Regions from separate parts of the Nocardiopsis oceani genome, predicted to be linked through region 1. Evidence: riboswitches for the same ligand, from Rfam matches in the RefSeq annotation. Region 1 holds a riboswitch; each other region holds the start of a gene.
What was found. Region 1 has a riboswitch for thiamine pyrophosphate ahead of thiO (glycine oxidase ThiO). Riboswitches for the same ligand answer to the same signal wherever they lie in the genome.

Region 1 (4,556 bases):
CTTGGAGGAGGCGGACGTGCTGGCCGACCGGATCGCAGTCCTGGACGGCGGCGGGATCGTCGCCCAAGGCACGGCGGCCGAGCTCAAGCGCCGCGTGGGCCAGGAACTGGTCGAGCTCACGCTCGCCGACGGGAGTATCGAGTGGATGCGGGGCGACGGCTCCGCCGAGCACCTGCGCTCCGCCCTGAACTTCCACCACCGCGCGGGTGTCCCCGTCTCCCGGGTCACGGTCCACACCCCGACCTTGGACGACGTGTTCCTCGCACTCACCGACCGCCCCACAGCGAAGGACCAACCGTCATGACCGCTCCCCTGCGCGCCGAGGCCGTCCTCACCAAGCGCGGACTGACCCATTCCCTGCGGGACGTCGACAGCATGGTGACCGCCGTGGTCGCCCCGGTCGCCGTCATGCTCCTTTTCGTGACCGTCTTCGGCTCCGCCGTGGAAGGCCTGACCAGCGACGCGTCCTACGTGGACTACGTGGCGCCCGGGGTGATGCTCCTGTGCGCCGGCTTCGGGGCCTCGATGACCGCGACGGCGGTGCACTCCGACCTCTCAAAGGGCGTGATCCGAAGGCTGCGGACGATGCCCATCCGCGCCTCGGCGGTGGTGACGGGACACGTGGTGGCCGGAACCTTGCGCAACCTGGTGTCGACGCTGCTCGTCCTGATCGCGGCGGTCGCGCTGGGCTTCCGACCGGAGGCCTCCCCCACCGGGTGGCTGTGGGTGCTGGCGCTGGTGAGCGCCTACATCGTCCTACTCACCCTGGTCGCGGCTGCCTGGGGGCTGGCCGCCCGGTCGGCCGACACCGCGGCGACGTTCGCCTTCGTCGCGCTGTTCGTGCCCTACCTGTCGTCGGCCTTCGTCCCCATCGAGGGGCTGCCGTCCTTCCTCCAAGGCTTCGCCGAGCACCAACCGGTCTCCCTGGCCATCGAGACCCTCCGCGAACTCACCTCCGGGGCGCCCGTCGGCGACCAGGTCACCGCCTTGGTCCTGTGGATGTCCGGGCTCACCGTGGCCGCGCTCGTCCTGACCCAGTGGCTGTTCCAGCGCGCTGGGCGGCGCTGAGCGGAGAGGCCCGGACCGCCAAAGGCGCGGGGCAGAAGGACACGACGCGGCCCCGGTACCCCCTGGCGGGGCTCCGGGGCCGCGGTCGGTGTGTCCCTCAGGTGTTGTCGGCGCGGGCGGTCAAGCGGGCCTTGAGCGCGGTGGCCGCCGCGCGGGGATCCTCCGCCTCGGTGACCGCGCGGACCACGACCACCCGCGTGGCACCGGCGCTCAGCACCTGGTCCACGTTGTCGAGGTCGATCCCGCCGATCGCGAACCACGGCCGGTCAGAACCCAGTGCCGAAGCGCGATGCACCAGGTCCAAGCCGGCGGCCGGGCGTCCCGGCTTCGTGGGCGTGGCCCAGGTCGGACCCACGCAGAAGTAGTCGCTCCCGGCTTCCTCCGCGGAGGCCGCGGCGGCGTCGACGTCGTTGTTGGAGCGGCCGATGACCGGGTCGGCGCCGACGATGTCGCGCGCCATGGGCACCGGGAGGTCGCGCTGCCCCAGGTGCAGGACGTCGGCGCGCACCGCACGGGCGATATCGGCCCGGTCGTTGACGGCGAGCAGGGCGCCGTGGCGCTCACACGCCGCACGCATGACCTCGAGGGCGGCCAGCTCCTGGCGCGCTTCCAGGCCCTTGTCCCGGAGCTGGATGATGTCCACTCCCCCGGCCAGCGCAGCGTCCGCGAACTCCGCGAGATCGCCGCGCTCCGTACGGGCGTCGGTGCACAGGTACAGAAGGGATGCGTCCAGGCGCTTGCGCAGGCTGGTTCCGTGGCTGGTCCTCACCCGCCCCACTGTAGGGCCTGGCGCTCCGGGCGGCCGAAGGGGCGCGCCCTCCGGGCCGCCCGGCGGTGTCTCGCGCGGCCCCGCCTGAAGCTGCCCGTGAACGGTGCTCTAGGAGGCCGTGTCCTCTAGAAGGCCAGGCTCTGGGCACGGCGGCGCACTTCGGTGCCGCGGTCCTCGCGCATGGCCTGGATGGGCGTGCCCGGCAGGCTGTCGTCCGAGGTGAAGAGCCAGCGCAGGGCCTCTTCGGTGGAGAAGCCCGCGTCGGAGAGCAGCACGATGGTGCCGGACAGCCCTTTGACGAGGTCCCCACCGTCCAGGAAGGCGGCGGGGATGGAGAGCTCACCGCCACGGACCACGCCCATCATGCGCTTCTCGCGGATGAGTGTCTTGATCCGGTTGGGGCTCACGCCCAGCGGCTTGGCCGCCTCGCGCAGGGTCAGCCAGTCGCCGACGAGTTCGTCGAGTTCAGGGTCGCTTTGTGTCACCCCACCAATCTGCCACATCCGCCGAGCGCCGGTGGTCGTCCGGCGGCACCTGGTACTCGGCGCACCGAGATCCCCGCCACACCGGGTCTGGACACCCTGCCCTAATATGGGAGGAGAGCAGACACGTCCCGCGGGAGCCGGGTGGACCCGGCTGAGAGGGAGGCTGGCCGCCTCCGACCGCACGAACCTGATCCGGATCATGCCGGCGAAGGGAGTGGAACACGGCGCCGTGCGCACCTTCGATGTTCCCCAGCACGCAAAGATTCGTCCTACCAATACCGGTACACGTGAGACCGTGACCGTGGTCGGCGGCGGCATCATCGGCCGGGTCACCGCCTGGCGGGCCGCCCAACGAGGGCTGCCCGTCACCCTGATCGAACCCGACCCGGTCAACGAACCCTCGACCGCCCGCGCGGCTTCGACCGTCGCGGCCGGCATGCTCACCCCCGCCACCGAGGCGGTGTTCGGCGAGGAACCCCTGATGGAGTTCGGGGTGCGCTCCGCCCGCCGCTACCCCGACTTCGTCAAGGAGCTGGAGGACGCCAGCGGCGTGGACGTCGGCCTCCAGACCACCGGAACGCTCCTGGTCGCCTTCGACCGCGACGACCTGGCCGTCCTCACCGAACTGCACGCGCTGCAGCAGCGCCTGGGCGTGGCCGCCGAACGCCTGACCAGTCGGGAGTGCCGCCGCCTGGAACCCATGCTCGCCCCCGGCGTACGCGGAGGGGTGCTGGCCCCCGACGACCACTCCGTGGATCCGCGCCGACTGCTCTTGGCCCTCGCACGGGCCGGTGAGCGCGCCGGTGTGCGCGAGATCGCGGGACGGGCCGAGGAGGTCACCTCCCCCGGCCCCGACGGCGCCCGCCTGGGCGTGCGCCTGGCGGACGACTCCCTGGTCGCCGCTGGGCAGGTCGTCCTTGCCGCGGGCTGTTGGGGCGACCGGATCAAGGTTCCCGAGCCGGTAGTGCCCCCGTTGCGCCCGGTCAAGGGACAACTGCTGCGCGCCCGAACCCCCTCGGGGGAACCGCCCCTGGTCAGTCGCACCGTGCGCGGCCTGGTCCGCGGTTTCCCGGTCTACCTCGTCCCCCGGGCCGACGGCGAAGTGATCGTCGGCGCGACCCAGGAGGAGCTGGGCCACGACACCGCTCTCACCATGGGCGGGCTGTGGCAGGTCCTCCGGGACGCGCGCGAGCTCGTACCCGGGGTGACCGAGCTCGAGGTCACCGAGACCTGTGTGGGGCTGCGGCCCGGATCACCGGACAACGAACCCCTCCTGGGGCCCACCCTGGTCCCGGGCCTGCACCTGGCCGCCGGGCACTTCCGGCACGGGGTGCTCCTGGCCCCAGAGACCGGCGCGGTCATGGCCGATGCACTCACTACCGGCTCGCTGCCCGACCACGCGCGCCGGTTCGCCGCCGACCGGGAACTGGCCGGCGGCGGTGCGCAGACGACCTGAGAGAACACTGGAACAAGACGTGGGAGAAGCAGTGGAACTGATCATCAACGGCGAGGCGCGCCAGACCGCGGCCACCACCGTGGAAGCGGTCGTACGCGATGTGGCATCGACCCGGGACGGGCAGATCCAGGGCGGGATCGCCGTAGCCGTCAACGACGAGGTGGTGCGCCGCACCGCGTGGTCCGACACCACCCTGGCCCCGGGTGACCGCGTGGACGTTCTCACCGCAGTACAGGGAGGCTGAACCATGCCCGAGACGCCCCTTACACACACGCTCGACGACCCCTTCGAGATCGCGGGTGTCACATTCGACTCCCGCCTCATCACCGGAACCGGCGGAGCACCCTCACTCGAGGTCCTGGAGGAGGCCCTGCAGACCTCCGGCACCGAGCTCACCACCGTGGCGATGCGCCGGGTCAGCCCCGGAACCCAAGGGTCGGTCTGGGACATCCTGGAGCGGAACAAGATCCGCCCCCTGCCCAACACCGCAGGGTGCTTCACCGCCGCCGACGCGGTACGCACCGCCAAACTCGGCCGCGAGGCCCTGGAAACGGACTGGGTCAAGCTGGAGGTGATCGCCGACGAGCACACCCTCCTCCCCGACCCGGTGGAGCTCCTGGACGCCGCCGAGGCCCTCGTGGACGACGGTTTCACCGTCCTGCCGTACACCAACGACGACCCGGTACTGGCGCGCCGCCTGGAGCAGCTGGGCTGCGCGGCCGTCATGCCGCTGGCCGCGCCGATCGGCTCGGGGCTGGGCATCCGCAACCCGCACAAC
Region 2 (4,556 bases), on a different contig from region 1:
TCCTCCAACTGCTCCGGCTGCCGCACGCCCTGTGGCTGGCCCTGATCCGGCGCAAGGAGGACCCGTCCGTCGAGGGCGATATCTCGCACTACCAGGCGCTGAGTACCGCTCTCGCGGCCACCGTCGGTGTCGGCAACATCGCGGGCGCCGCCCTTGCCATCGGTATCGGTGGTCCGGGCGCGCTGTTCTGGATGTGGGTCATCGGCATCTTCGGAATGGCCACCAAGTACAGCGAAGCCCTCCTGGGGGTGAAGTACCGCCGCACCGACGCCAAGGGCGAACAGAGCGGCGGACCGATGTACTACCTCAAGCACGGGATCAAGGGCGGCCTCGGCACGGTCCTCGGAGTCTCGTTCGCGGTCTTCGGGGCCATCGCCGCCTTCGGTATCGGTAACGGTACCCAGGCCAATACCGTGGCCCAGCAGGTCAACAGTGTCACCGGCATCGAGCCGTGGATCGTCGGCATCGTCCTGATGGTTCTCGCCGGAGCCGTCATCCTCGGCGGAATCAAGAGCATCGGCCGTGTCGCCTCCGGCCTGGTGCCGATCATGATCATCGGCTACGTCGGCATCTGCCTGGTCGTGCTCGCAGCCAACTGGGATGCCCTGCTCCCCGCGTTCCAGCTGGTCTTCGTCAGCGCCTTCACCGGCACTTCCGCGACCGGCGGGTTCGTCGGTGCGGGCGTCATGCTCGCCATCCAGATGGGTTTCGCGCGCGGCATCTTCTCCAACGAGTCGGGACTGGGCACCGGCGGTATCGCCGCCGCCGCCGCGAAGACCAGGCAGCCGGTGCGGCAGGCCATGGTGTCCATGACCCAGACCTTCATCGACACCATCATCGTGGTCAGCATGACGTGTCTGGTCATCATCGTCACCGGTGCTTGGCAGGTGGCAGAACCCGAGGACGGCTCGCTGCTCACCTCCCAGGCTATGACCGAGGGCCTGGGTGCCATCGGCCCCGGCGCCGCTGCCGCCGGCGCCTACATCGTCGCCCTGTCCGTCGCGGTGTTCGCCTTCAGCACCCTGCTCGGCTGGGCGTACTACGGCGAGCGCTGTGTGGAGTTCCTGGGCGGCCGCACGCTCGTGCTGCCTTACCGCCTGGTGTTCATCGCGATCATCTTCGTCGGTTCGGTCGCCAGCCTGGACTCGGTGTGGCTGTTCAGTGACATCGCCAACGGTCTGATGGCCCTGCCCAACCTGATCGGTCTGGTCATCCTGGCCCCGGTCATCGTGGCCGAGACCAAGAAGTTCTTCGGCCATCCGGACTGGCGCAACCCGGACGCCGTCATGGAAGACGTCCGGGGGTAGCCCCTTCTCCGGACGGACGACCAGGGGGACCGGCCATGTCCGGTCCCCCTTTCGATGCTCAGGTGTCGGCTACCACCAGGCTGGCTGTGCCGGCTACCACCAGAGGTGGAAATGGTGCACGGGGCCCTGGCCGCTTCCGGCGTCGACCTCCTCGGCCCGCCGCAGGGCCTCGGTCAGGTAGGCCTTGGCGTCGGCGACCGCGGCCCGGGTGTCCGGGGACTGCGGGATCAGGGCGGCGATCGAGGAGGACAGGGTGCAGCCGGTGCCGTGGGTGTTGTGGGTGTCCACCCGGGGGGCGCGGAACTCCACCGGCTCCGACACCCCGTCGACCAGCAGGTCCACGCTCTCCGCACCCGGCAGGTGACCGCCCTTGAGCAGGACCCGGCGCGGACCCAGTTCGAGCAGGCGCTCGGCCTGGTCGCGCATCTGCTTCAGACTGGAGGCCTCGGACTCGCCAAGCAGGTCGGCGGCCTCGGGCAGGTTCGGGGTGATCAGATCGGCGCGCGGCAGCAGCTCGGTGCGCAGCGCTTCGGTCGCGGAGCTCTCCAGCAGCCGGTCGCCGCTCTTGGCCACCATCACCGGGTCCACGACCACGTTGGGCAGCCGGTAGCGGTCCACTGCGGCCGCGACCGCCTCGGTGACCTCCGAGGTACCCAGCATGCCCACCTTGACCGCGTGCACGGTCGCGTCAGTGAACAGGGTGTCCATCTGGTCGGTGACGAAGGACGCGGGGACACCGTGCACCCCGGTGACCCCGCGTGTGGACTGGGCGGTCAACGCCGTCACCACGCTCATCCCGAAGACCCCGTGGGCGGAGAAGGACTTCAGGTCCGCCTGGATGCCCGCGCCCCCGCTGGGGTCGCTTCCGGCGATCGACACGACATTGAATGCGCTCATGATCTGGCGTTCCTTCGCTAGTGCGAACTAGGGCAGGTTCGACGGGTGTGCTCTCAGCCGGGAGAACTCTCTCCGGCACCCCGCGCCGCCGGGGCCTCGCGACCCCGGCACCGTATGCGTCTGTGGTGGTTCCGACTCTAGTGGACCGTCAAGTTCCCGCGCTCAGCGAGGGCCTCCTGCTGGGCGTGCTTGCGCCGCTCCCAGATGATCATGCCGACGACGACAACGAAGCCGGCCGCCGCGAAGGCGGCCGTGGCCGGGACGTCGGTCATCGGCTGGATGTCGCGCTGGTCGTCCTGCCAGGGCCACAGGGCGCGCAGGGAACCCGCCATGAGCCCGGTCAGCACCACGAGGGTGATGTGGTGGTGGTTCTCCAGTAGGAACTGGAGGAGCTTCACGAACAGGGCCAGTCCCGTGATCATGCCGAGGACGAACACGGTGATGTACGGGATGTCGGCGCTGCGCAGGGCGGCCATGGTGGGCTCGTACAGGCCCAGGGTCAGGAGGATGAAAGAGCCAGACAGGCCCGGCAGGACCAGGGCGCAGATGGCCACGGCGGCGGCGAAGAACACGATCACCGGGTGAGTGGGCAGGTTGGCGCCCGGCAGGCCGGTGAGGAAGAAGGCGAGTGCGGCGAAGGTGAGGGCGACGAGGTAGTGCCAGGGCTGCCAGCGCTTGCCCGCCCCCGTGTAGGGGATGTAGAGGCAGGCCAGGACCAGTCCGAAGAACAGGGCGTAGGCGTACTGGTCGTAGACCTCGACCAGCGGGGCGAGGAAGATCGCGGCCAGGATGAGGGCCACACCCATGCCGATCAGCGCTGGCAGGAGAACCGTCCAGTCGACCAGCCGGAACTGCTCCATGGCGCGTTCCTTGCCGCGGCCGCGCGGCACATCGGTCACGTACCGCTTGATGCCGCTGACCACGTGTCCGGCACCGCCGATCAGCTTGTCGTAGAGGCCGACCATCAGCGCGACCGTGCCTCCGCTGATGCCGGGCAGCGCCTCGGATGTGCCCACGGCCCCGCCGCGCACGAAGTTGAAGATGTAGGAGCCTGCTGACTTGGCCATGTTGTCGGGCGCGGGCCCGGGGAGTCCCGGGAGGGGGCGCCGTCCTCCGTCCTGATGGTGCCACCGGTTCCGTACTGGAGACCGGAGAGTCAAAGGGGTGCTGGTCCGCGCGGACCGTGCGGGCGGCCGCCGAAGGCTGCCGAGCCCGACGTCCGCGCGTAGGTTTGCCACCCGGCCGCGCCACGGGGGAGAAGGGGCGACGAGGCCCAGGGCCGGGCAGCGCCAAGTCTATCGTCGCCGGAGGGGAGGGAAGGCGGAAGAACGCACTGAGACCGCAGGTTTCGGTTGGACGCGTCGCGGAATCACCTGAGACCGAAAGGTCGGGTCGAGAGTGAGCCGGTCAGGTCGGGAGACGGGCCGGATTCAGTTCGGGAGTGAGTCGGACAAGGGATGGGCCGCGCTCCCGGAACCGTCCTTGGCCACCGACGAGGCCCACCGGTAGTCCTGCTTGCCCACCGCGGTGCGCCGCACCCGGTCCACGAAGTGCACGGTCCGGGGCACCTTGAAGCCGGCCAGCCGGACACGGCAGTGCGCCTGCAGCGCGTCCTCATCCGGGTGCGCGTCCTGGGCCAGCGACACCAGGGCCGTCACCCGCTGCCCGAGCCTCTCGTCCGGCGCGGGGACCACGATCACGTCCTCCACCCCGGGGTAGGCCTTGAGCACGGCCTCCACCTCTTCGGGGTAGACCTTCTCCCCGGCGGTGTTGATGACCACGCTGCCCCGGCCCAGCAGAACGATCGATCCGTCCTCCGCCCGGGTGCCGTAGTCCCCCGACAGCGCCCAGCGCCGACCCTCCTCGTCCGTGGGGAAGGTGCGCGCCGTCGTGATCGGGTCGTTGTAGTAGCCCAGGGGGATCCGCCCGGTCCGGGCGATGCGCCCGACCTCGACCGAGCCCGGGGGCAGCGGGCGCAGCGCGTCGTCGAGCACGGAGATGCTGCCGCCCATGGTGAAGCTCTGCCGGTCGGCGGAGACCGCGACGGTCACCTCTTCGTCGGGAACGGTCGCCGAACCGCACACACCGGTCTCCGAACCCCCGTAGGAGTCGGCGAGCGTGATGTCCTCGCGCCACGCACGCCACAGCCCGCGCACCGCGGGGGTCAGGGGGGTGCCTCCCGACCGCACCGAGGTGAGGTCCGGGCACAGCGACGGTTCGGTGAGCAGGTGCCGGGCCAGCGGGCGTGCCATCGCGTCGCCCACCAGCTGGAGGGCGTGCACGCCTTCGCGGTGCGCCAGCTCCAGCACCCGGCCCGGTTGGAAGCTGCGGTCGGTGGACAGCACCACGCGC
Region 3 (4,556 bases), on a different contig from region 1:
AGTAGCGGGCGCCACCGCCCTCGGGCACGTCCAGGGTCAGGGTGTCCCCGCCCGCAGTCCCCGCGGTCTTCAGTTCGGTGTTCTGAGCGGTCATGTGCCCGCCTCCCGGTCCGGTCCGTCGAGTGAGGGGGCGGCGGTGACGGTCGCCGGAGGGGCTGGCTCCTGCCGGGCTCGACCGTCGGCCACGCGCACGCGCACGTCGGTCAGATGGCGTTGGAGCAGCCCGTCGTGCGTGGCCATGACCACGGCCCGGCCTTCGGTCCGCAAGACCCCCAGCAACTCCACCAGTTCCGTCCAGGTCCGGGTGTCCTGGCCGAAGGTCGGTTCGTCCAGAACCAGCATGTCGGGTGCGTGCGCGGGGCCGGAGCTGAGCGCCGTCGCCACGGACAGGCGCCGTTTCTCGCCACCGGAGAGCGTGTACGGGTGCACTCCGGCGAGCTTGGTCAGTCGCAGGCGTTCCATCAGCTCGCCCACCCAGCGTTCCGTCTCGGCCTCGCCCATCCCGGCGCGCAGGGGTGCGAAGCGGAGTTCCTCGTGGACGGTGGTGGTGACGAACTGGTCCTCGGCGTGCTGGAAGACCGTACCCACGTGCCGGGCGAGCCTCCTCGCCGGCCAGCGAACGAGCGGGCGCCGATCCGCGTCCGCCAACCGCCCGCGCGGCAACACCTGACCCTGATGGGGTTTGACCAAACCGGCCAGCATCGTCAGGAGCGTGGACTTGCCCGCGCCGTTGGGTCCGGTCAGGGCGGTGGCGGTACCCGCCCCCAGGGCGACGTTCACCTCCTCGAGCACGGTGCGTCGGGGCGTGGCCCGCACACCCACTTGGAAGGGTGTGCGGGCCACGACGTCCACGGTCTCGGCCACGGGCGCCCCGCCAGGTGCGGGTGGGATTTCGGGTGCGGGCTCGTTCCCGGGGATCCACACACCTTGGTCGGCCAGGGAGCGACCGTGCTCGGCGAACACGGTGCGCGGTGCCCCGTCAGCGATCACCCCGCCGCCCGGTTCCACCACCACGACCCGGTCCACCAGGTCCACGACGTCGGCGACCCGGTGCTCGACCAGCACGAGGGTCGCCTCGGTCTCGGCCAGTAGCCGGGACAGCAGCACTCGAACGAGCTCGGCGCCGACGGGGTCGAGGTTGGCGGTGGGCTCGTCCAGCAACAGGAGACGCGGACGCATGGCCAACGCCCCCGCGATGACCAACCGCTGTTTCTCTCCGCCGGACAACGCCCCGGTGGAGTGGCGGAGGCCGTAGGGGAAGCCCACCTCGGACAGGGACCGCTCCACGCGGGGCCAGATCTGATCCGGGGCGACGCCCAGGTTCTCCAGCCCGAACGCCACGTCGTCTCCGGCGCGGGCCATCACCAATTGGGTCTCGGGGTCCTGACTGACCAGCCCGACCCCGCCCCGCCCCCGATGTGCGGGGCGACCGTCCACAAGCAGCGAACCTTCGTGGTCGCCGCTGATGGCGCCGTCCTCACCGGTGAGCCCGGCCAGGGAGTGCAGAAGGGTGGATTTGCCCGCGCCGGAGGCGCCGAGCAGCAGCACGCGCTGGCCGGGTTCGACGGTCAGGTCCACCCCGCGCAGCGCGTAGGTGTCCCGGCCCGAGTGCTTCCACCCCCAGCCGGAGAGCTCGACGCGTGCTCCTCGTGCGCTTGATTCGGCCATCGGTCAGCCCTTGGCCGACGGGAAGGGAGCGAGCGCGCCGGACTTGGCGAGCGCTGTGGTGAGCAATCGCGCGCCCACACCGGCGATGAGACCGGCGCTGATCACCACGATCACTCCGAAGATCAGCTGGTAGTGGAGCGGCCAGGTGACGTTGGTAACGATGTTGTTGCGCACAGCTGGGGAGAGCGCGGACACCGCGGCCGCGAGCACGGCCGCGCCCATGGTCCAGCGCTTGTAGGCGAAAGCGAGGAAGACCAGCTCGGCCAGGAGGCCCTGCATGGTGCCGGCCAGGATGACCTGCATCCCCCACTGCGTGCCCAGGATCGCCGACACGGAGGCAGCAGCGATCGAGGTGAGCAGAGCCGCACCGGGCTTACGGATGATCAGGCCTCCGAGCACGCCGGAGATGAGCCACATGCCGTAGATGACGGCATGGCCGGGCGGGAAGGCCACGAACAGCGGGTACGTGACCGACCAGACGAGGTTCCACAGCCAGAAGACGACGCCGATGGCGACACCGATCACGGCGGCCACGACGATGTCGACGGTGCGCCAGCTCCGGAACTTGGCGCGCACCTCCTGGATGAACCCGGTTGGCTCGGATCCGCTCGTAGCGCCGGTGCCGGGCCCGGCGCCGGGGTTGTTGTCTGTACTCATGTCGGTGATGTCCCTTCGTCGGGGGTGACGAGGGCCCATGCAGCCAAGAGCGTCAACGGGCGCATGTGAGGGCACGTGCACGGTGACGGGTTCCTATGACTTCCTTCGCTGGCATGACCCAGATCAGGTGTGTAAGGGTCTGCGGCGGGGTGCCGCACTCTCAGCGCTCACGCGCTCCCCTGTCGGTATCTCTCTATTATGCGTCACATAAGCGGGCCGTGGGATATTTCCCACCCACAGTCCTCACTTCCCAGTGTGGAGGTTCCCCCTAGCGGCGGTCCCGCTCCCGGTTTTCGCTTCGACGGTGGGGGGTCGGATTGCGCCGGGAGCAGGGTCGCCTAGGCGTCTGAGTCCGAATCGTCGTCGTCATCGTCGTCGTCGGACTTGGGCGGCTCGGCGTCCGGGTCGCCGAAGGCCCCCGGCGAACCCGCGAAGCCGTCCGACGGCAGCGGAGCGGTGGCGCCGCGCATGGTCTCCTGCCAGATCTGGCCGGGCAGTGTGCCGCCGTACACGATCCCGTAGTAACTGCCGCCGATGGTCACGCCTTGGAGCGGGTTCTGTTCGCCGCCGCGCACGTCGCCGACGGCCACCGCGGACGAGAGGTTGGGCGTGTACCCGACGAACCAGGCGTAGGCGGCGTTGTCGGTGGTCCCGGTCTTTCCGGCGACCGGACGGCTGAGGCCCAGGCCGTTGGCCGTACCGCCGTCGAAGGTCTGTTGCAGCAGGTGGTTGACGCCGTCTGCGGCGCTCTCCTCCACTGTCTGCTCGCACTCGGACTCGGTGCTGACTCGCTCATCCGTTCCGTCGTCGCTCACGGCGCGCACCGGGCGGGGCACGCAGTACACGCCCCGGGCGGCGAAGGTGGCGTGGGAGGCGGCCACGTTGAGCGGCGACACCTCCTGGTCGCCGAGGGTGAAGGAACTCCACACCCCGAGCTCCTCGCCGTCGGCCCGGTGCACACCGGCCTTCTCGGCCATCTCCGCGGTGGCGCACAGGCCCACGCGCCGCTGGAGCTGGGCGAAGTAGGTGTTCACCGAACCCTTGGTGGCGCTGATCATGTTGTGGCTGCCCTCGTCGCTCTCGCCGGCGTTGCGCACACTCCACGAGGACATCGTGCCGCCCTCGCAGTTGGACATGCCGCTGACCGACAGGCTCTTCGGCGAGTCGAAGCTGGTGCCGTACCCGAGGCCCTGGTCGAGGGCGGCGGCCAGCGTGTACGTCTTGAAGGTCGAGCCCGCTTGGAAGCCGGTGGAGCCGCCGTCGTCCTGGTCGACGGCGAGGTTGATCGAGGTGCTTCCGACCTGCTCGTCGTCGAAACCGTGGCGCAAGTTCTGCGCCAAGCCGCGTACGCGGCCGGTGCCCGGTTCGACCAGCGCCTGCGCGGCGAATTTGGTGGAGTCCTCGTAGGGGACACGGTTGTCGATGGCGTCCTGCGCGGAGTCCTGCGCGTCGGGGTCGAGCGTGGTCTGGACGGTGAAGCCGCCCTGGGAGATGCGCTGGTCGCGCTCGGAGGCGGTGTCGCCGAGCAGGTCCGAGCTCCGCAGCCAGTGCATGACGTAGTCGCAGAAGAACGGGTAGTCGCTCTCGGCGCAGCTACCCCCGCGCGAGGTGGCGTCGATACCCAGGTCCTCGTCCTGGTACTCGGCGGCCTCGTCGGCGTCGAGCATCTCGGTCGCGACCATCCGGTCCAGCACCAGGTCACGGCGTTCCAGCGCCTCCTCCGGGTTGTTGAGCGGGTCGTAGAAGGAGGGGCCGCGCACCAAGCCGGCCAGCAGGGCGGCCTGCCCGGGGTCCAGGTCGGCCGCGGACACGGAGAAGTACCGTTTGGCGGCGACCTCGATGCCGTGCGCGCCCGAGCCGAAGTAGGAGAGGTTCAGGTAGCCCTCCAGGATCTCGTCCTTGGTGAGGCGCTCCTCGATGTCGATGGCGTAGCGCAGCTCGACGAGCTTGCGGCTCAGGGTCCGCGAACTGGCCTCCTCCAGCTCCTCTTCGTTCTCAGCGCTCTCGATGAGGAGGTTCTTCACGTACTGCTGGGTGATGGTCGAGCCGCCCTGCAGGTCGCCCTGGGCAGTGCGCAGCGCGGCGCGGGTCACACCGCGCAGGTCCAGGCCGCTGTGCTCGTAGAAGCGGTCGTCCTCGATCGCCATCAGGGCCGAGGTCACCCACGGGCTGATGTCGTCGAGCCCGACCACCTCGCGTTCCCGTTCGGCGACCTCGCCGAAGGGCTCTCC
Region 4 (4,556 bases), on a different contig from region 1:
CCGACCATGGTGCAGTGTCCGCCGCCGGCGGCCAGCCGTCCGAGCAGCTGCCGCACCGTGGGCTGCTCGGAGCTGATGATGCGCAGGATGGTCTCGTAGCGGCCCTTGGGACCGGTGAACTCCTCCAGTGGCGGCAGCTCGGGAACGGGGGCGTCCAGCTCCCAGTCGCTGCAGTCCTGTTCGGTGAACAGGCTCAGCTGCTGCAACGACTCCTCGACCGGCAGCAACTCGTCGAGTTCGCGCTGCTTGGCTCTGGCCTCCTCCTCGGTGGAGCCGACGTAGGTGACCAGCCCGGGCATGATCCCGACGGCCCGGGGGTCGCGGCCGACCTGGCGGATCCGGGCTTTGACGTCGCTGTAGTACGCCTGGGCGCTGGGCAGGTCGTAGGCCACGGAGTAGATGGCCTCCGCGCGGCGGGACGCCAGCGTGCGGCCCTGCTCCGACGAGCCCGCTTGGAACAGCACCGGGTTGCCCTGGACCGGGCGCGGCACGTTCAGCGGACCGTCGACCTGGAAGTGCCGGCCCTTGTGGTCGATGGGGCGCACCAGGTCCGGGTCGGCGAAGACGCCGCTTCGGTCGTAGTGGATGGCCTTGTCGCTCCAGGAGTCCCAGAGCGCCAGTACCGCCTGTACGAACTCCTCGGCGCGCTCGTAGCGCTCCTGGTGTGCGGGCATCTGCTCGTACCCGTGGTTGCGGGCCTCGGTGTCGAACATGGACGTCACCACGTTCCAGCCGATCCGTCCCCCGCTGATGTGGTCCAGGGAGGCCAGCAGGCGTGCGGCGTGGAAGGGGGTGTAGAACGTGCTGGACACGGTGCTGACCAGCCCGATGCGGCTGGTGGCCCGGCTCATGGCCGACAGGGCGGTCAGGGGCTCGAGGAACCACCACGGGCCGCCGGCGACGTTGCCCGCGGCGTGGCCGTCGGCGAAGAACACCGCGTCCAGGCGCCCGCGTTCGGCGGTGCGGGCCAGTTCCTCGAAGTAGGTGATGTCGCCGACCCGTTCGGCGGGCGAGTCGGGGTGGCGCCAGGCGGCCTTGTGGTGGCCGCAGCCGAAGATGAACAGGTTGAGGTGCATCTGGCGTTCGGTGGGGGCGGCCATCAGTTCATCACCAGCCCGCCGTCGACGACGAGGTTCTGGCCGGTGACCGCGCGCGCCCAGGGGGAGGCGAAGTACAGGGCCGCGTCGGCGAACTCGGCCGGGGTGGTGACCCGGCGCAGCGGGGTGGTGGAGGCGATCATGTCGAACACCTCGTCGGGGGTGGCGGAGCTGGCGTCGGTGGTGCGCAGCAGGCCGCCGGAGACCATGTTGACGGTGATGCCGTCGGGTCCCAGGTCGTGGGCGAGCGTGCGGGTCAGCGACAGCAGGGCCGCCTTGGCCGCGGTGTAGTCGTGGTAAGGGACGACCGGCTGCTGGAACAGGTTGGTTCCCACGTTGATCACCCGGCCGAACTCCTGGCCGCGCATGGCGTCCAGGGCGGCCCGGACGGTGTTCAGGGCGCCGTGGACGGTTCCGCTGAACTGCTGGTCGAGGTGTTCGGGGGTGAGGGTGTCGGCGTGGGGCCGGGCGTCGCCGTTGAAGGTGAAGTCGGCGAGCGCGTTGTTGACGACGGTGGTGACCGGGGTGCCGAAGTGGTCCTGGGCGGCTTGGACCATCGCGGTGACCTGTTCGGGGTCGCGGACGTCGGCTTGCACGGCCAAGGCGCGGTCGGGGTGGGCGGTGGCGAGTTCTTTGGCGGCTTCGGCGCTGTGGAGGTAGTTGACCACCACGCGGGCGCCTTGGCCCAGGAAGGCCCGGGACAGGTGGGAGCCGAGTCCCCGGGCCCCGCCGGTGACGACGACGGTCTGCTGGTCGATGGGGAGCGCGGTGCGGGAGGAGCTCATCGGTGGCCTTTCTGACATGGGCGAAGGTGATCCCCTCGGCCACCGATGCCACCGGCCGTGTGCGGACATCCCTTCGCCAGCGTTACCTGGATCAGGTTCGACGGGTGTCATCTCAGCCCGGGAATTCGGTTCCGGGCACCCCGTGTCACTCCCGCTCAAGGTAGCCCATGGGTGCTGTCCCGGGCTACTCCTCACGCGCACGGCCTCACCCCATGGGAGGGCGGCTGTCGACTAGCCCCAGACCTCTTCGGCGGTCTCCACGATCAGGCGCAGCTTGGCCACCTGCTCGTCGTAGGTCAGGTCGTTGCCCTCGAAGGTCGAGGAGAAGCCGCACTGGGGCGACAGGCACAGCTGCTCCAGCGGCACGTGGCGGGCGGCCTCCTCGATGCGGCGCTTGAGTCCGTCCTTGCTCTCCAGCTCGCCCTTCTTGGTGGTGACCAGGCCCAGGACCACGTACTTGCCTTCGGGGACGAAGCGCAGGGGTTCGAAGCCGCCGGAGCGCTCGTCGTCGAACTCCAGGAAGAAGCCGTCCACGTCCAGCTCGTTGAAGAGCTCCTCGGCCACGTGGTCGTAGCCGCCGCTGGCCACCCACGAGGAGCGGAAGTTGCCGCGGCACATGTGGGTGGTGACGTTCATGCCGGTCGGCCGGTTGGCGAGTGCGGAGTTGAACTGGCGGATGTAGCGGGTGTGCAGCTGGTCGCCGTTGTCGCCGCGCTCGTCGATCATGCTGCGCTGTGAGGGGTCGTTGAGGTAGGCGAGGCTGGTGTCGTCCAGCTGCAGGTAGGTGCAGCCCAGCTCGCCGAGGGCGCGCACCTGGTCGGCGTAGGCCGCCGACAGGTCAGCCCAGAACTGTTCCTGGTCGGGGTAGACCTCGGGGTCGATGGCGGCCGAGCCGCCCCGGTAGTGGACCATGCTCGGCGAGGGGATGGTCAGCTTCGGGGTGTTGCGCGTGACGGTCTCCCGCAAAAAGGCGAAGGCGTCCCCGAAGATGGTGTGCTCGGACCGGATGCGTTCGGTGACCCGAAGCCCGGAGGGGGTGAACTCGATGTCCTCCTTCTCGTTGTGGAAGGTGACCTTGAGTTCGTCCTTGACCTTGGAGATCCCGCCGAGCTGGTAGATGAAGTCCATGTGCCAGGACCCGCGGCGGTGTTCCCCGTCGGTGGCCGACTGGAGCCCGGCCTCCTCCTGCATGCGCACGACGTCGCGGATGGAGTCGTCCTCGATTGCCCGCAGCTCCGCGTCGTCGATGCTGCCCGCGGCGTGCTCGGTGCGCGCCTTGAGCAGCCGTTCGGGCCGCAGCAGGCTGCCGACGTGGTCTGCGCGGAAGGGCGGTGTGGTTTTGCGTGCCATGTGGGGCTCGGCTTTCTGTCAACGGGGGCCGCGGCCAGCCGACACGTTCGCGCCCTCTGGCACGGTCACCGTCGGGGGCAGGGTGCCGAGCCACTTGGTGCGGGCACGGTTCCACCGTGTCCGGTTGCGCATAACCCAATTCGTGCGGAATGCGAACAATTGTTCTCTGAGTGAACCTATTGGATCTCCTACACGAGGTCAACCCTCAGACACGCCGGAAGGCGATCATCGCCAGCTCACCGGCCCGGCCCATGTGCGGGCCGCACGCCTCCGCCCCCGTGTCCCGCAGTACGGACACCAGCGATCGCCGGCCCCGTCGACCGCCGCAATGACGAGCGCCGCGGCTCGGTCGTTCAAGGATCCCGTACGTTCCCCGCCTCCAGGTGGCGTTTGGCCCGGGACATCTCCTCTGCGACCTCCCTCTGCAGCCGACCGCGCAGAAGGGGTTCGTAGAACCAGCGGAGGGCCGCCGGGAAGGTGAAGTTCAGCGTCCGGGTGACCTCGGTGCCGCCGGGGACCTCGCGGCAGACGAAGCTCGCGTGGAAGTGCGCCATCGCCCGGGCGATCCGGTTCCGCGGGGCCGGCGCGAGCGAGATGTCGACGCGTTCGCCCGGCGTGAGTTCGACGAGTTGGATGACCGGGGTCGGTGTGGGAAGGCCGCCGAGCGTGGGGCGGCACTTGAACTCGGTGACGTTGCCCTGGCGCCTGGCCCAGTGGACGGGGCGGATCTTGTCGTCCACGTGCTGGTAGCGCTCAATGTCCATGACCAGCTGTAGGAGATCGTCCGGAGCGCACCGGATGGTCTCGGTGGCTTGCGCGGTAACCATGGTGAGAGAGTACTCTCTCACCATGGAGTCAACAAGCCCTCGGTCTTCGACCAGCCGCGAGCGGTTCATCACCGAGGCCGCCCGCCTCTTCGCCGCCAAGGGCTACAAGGCCACGAGCGTCGCCGACATCCAGGTCGCCTGCGGGCTGACCCCCGGATCCGGCGCGCTCTACAAGCACTTCCGGTCCAAGCGAACCCTCCTGGACGCGGTGGTGCGCAGGCACAGCCGAACCCTCAGCAACGGTAGAAGCAGTTTCGAACGGGAGCTCCCGGAGAACCCCCACGACGCGCTACGCCTGATCGTGGACGAGACCTGGCGTGGCATCGAGCGCGACCGCGAGCTGCTCCGCATCATCCTGCGCGACCTCGACGGTGTCCCCGACCTCCTGGAGGAGATCTGGGCCGACATCGTCGCGGCCGTCTACACCGGCCTCTCCGACTGGCTGCGCGCGGAGTCCGCCCAGGGCAGGATCCACGTGGCCGACCCGCGCGCCACCG

Region 2: linked by a shared signal. The riboswitch ahead of thiD (bifunctional hydroxymethylpyrimidine kinase/phosphomethylpyrimidine kinase) and the one ahead of thiO (glycine oxidase ThiO) in region 1 are both predicted to bind thiamine pyrophosphate.
Region 3: linked by a shared signal. The riboswitch ahead of ACYVDG_RS24985 (ECF transporter S component) and the one ahead of thiO (glycine oxidase ThiO) in region 1 are both predicted to bind thiamine pyrophosphate.
Region 4: linked by a shared signal. The riboswitch ahead of ACYVDG_RS11615 (3-oxoacyl-ACP reductase) and the one ahead of thiO (glycine oxidase ThiO) in region 1 are both predicted to bind thiamine pyrophosphate.

Annotation. Positions count from the first base shown of each region.
Region 1 is NZ_BAAHAR010000005.1:83,422-87,977, forward strand. It holds gene ACYVDG_RS04070 (ATP-binding cassette domain-containing protein) at 1-304, shown strand, start outside; gene ACYVDG_RS04075 (ABC transporter permease) at 301-1,068, shown strand; gene thiE (thiamine phosphate synthase) at 1,166-1,837, opposite strand; gene ACYVDG_RS04085 (Rv2175c family DNA-binding protein) at 1,963-2,340, opposite strand; TPP riboswitch at 2,443-2,553, shown strand; gene thiO (glycine oxidase ThiO) at 2,522-3,778, shown strand; gene thiS (sulfur carrier protein ThiS) at 3,810-4,022, shown strand; gene ACYVDG_RS04100 (thiazole synthase) at 4,026-4,556, shown strand, end outside.
Region 2 is NZ_BAAHAR010000032.1:59,118-63,673, reverse strand. It holds gene ACYVDG_RS19920 (alanine/glycine:cation symporter family protein) at 1-1,307, shown strand, start outside; gene thiD (bifunctional hydroxymethylpyrimidine kinase/phosphomethylpyrimidine kinase) at 1,401-2,204, opposite strand; TPP riboswitch at 2,197-2,297, opposite strand; gene ACYVDG_RS19910 (DUF368 domain-containing protein) at 2,342-3,271, opposite strand; gene ACYVDG_RS19905 (acyl-CoA synthetase) at 3,635-4,556, opposite strand, start outside.
Region 3 is NZ_BAAHAR010000045.1:42,542-47,097, forward strand. It holds gene ACYVDG_RS24975 (energy-coupling factor transporter transmembrane component T family protein) at 1-94, opposite strand, end outside; gene ACYVDG_RS24980 (ABC transporter ATP-binding protein) at 91-1,668, opposite strand; gene ACYVDG_RS24985 (ECF transporter S component) at 1,672-2,325, opposite strand; TPP riboswitch at 2,409-2,516, opposite strand; gene ACYVDG_RS24990 (transglycosylase domain-containing protein) at 2,664-4,556, opposite strand, start outside.
Region 4 is NZ_BAAHAR010000016.1:131,972-136,527, reverse strand. It holds gene ACYVDG_RS11620 (LLM class flavin-dependent oxidoreductase) at 1-1,100, opposite strand, end outside; gene ACYVDG_RS11615 (3-oxoacyl-ACP reductase) at 1,100-1,882, opposite strand; TPP riboswitch at 1,934-2,035, opposite strand; gene ACYVDG_RS11610 (5-methyltetrahydropteroyltriglutamate--homocysteine S-methyltransferase) at 2,114-3,232, opposite strand; gene ACYVDG_RS11605 (SRPBCC family protein) at 3,586-4,059, opposite strand; gene ACYVDG_RS11600 (TetR/AcrR family transcriptional regulator) at 4,082-4,556, shown strand, end outside.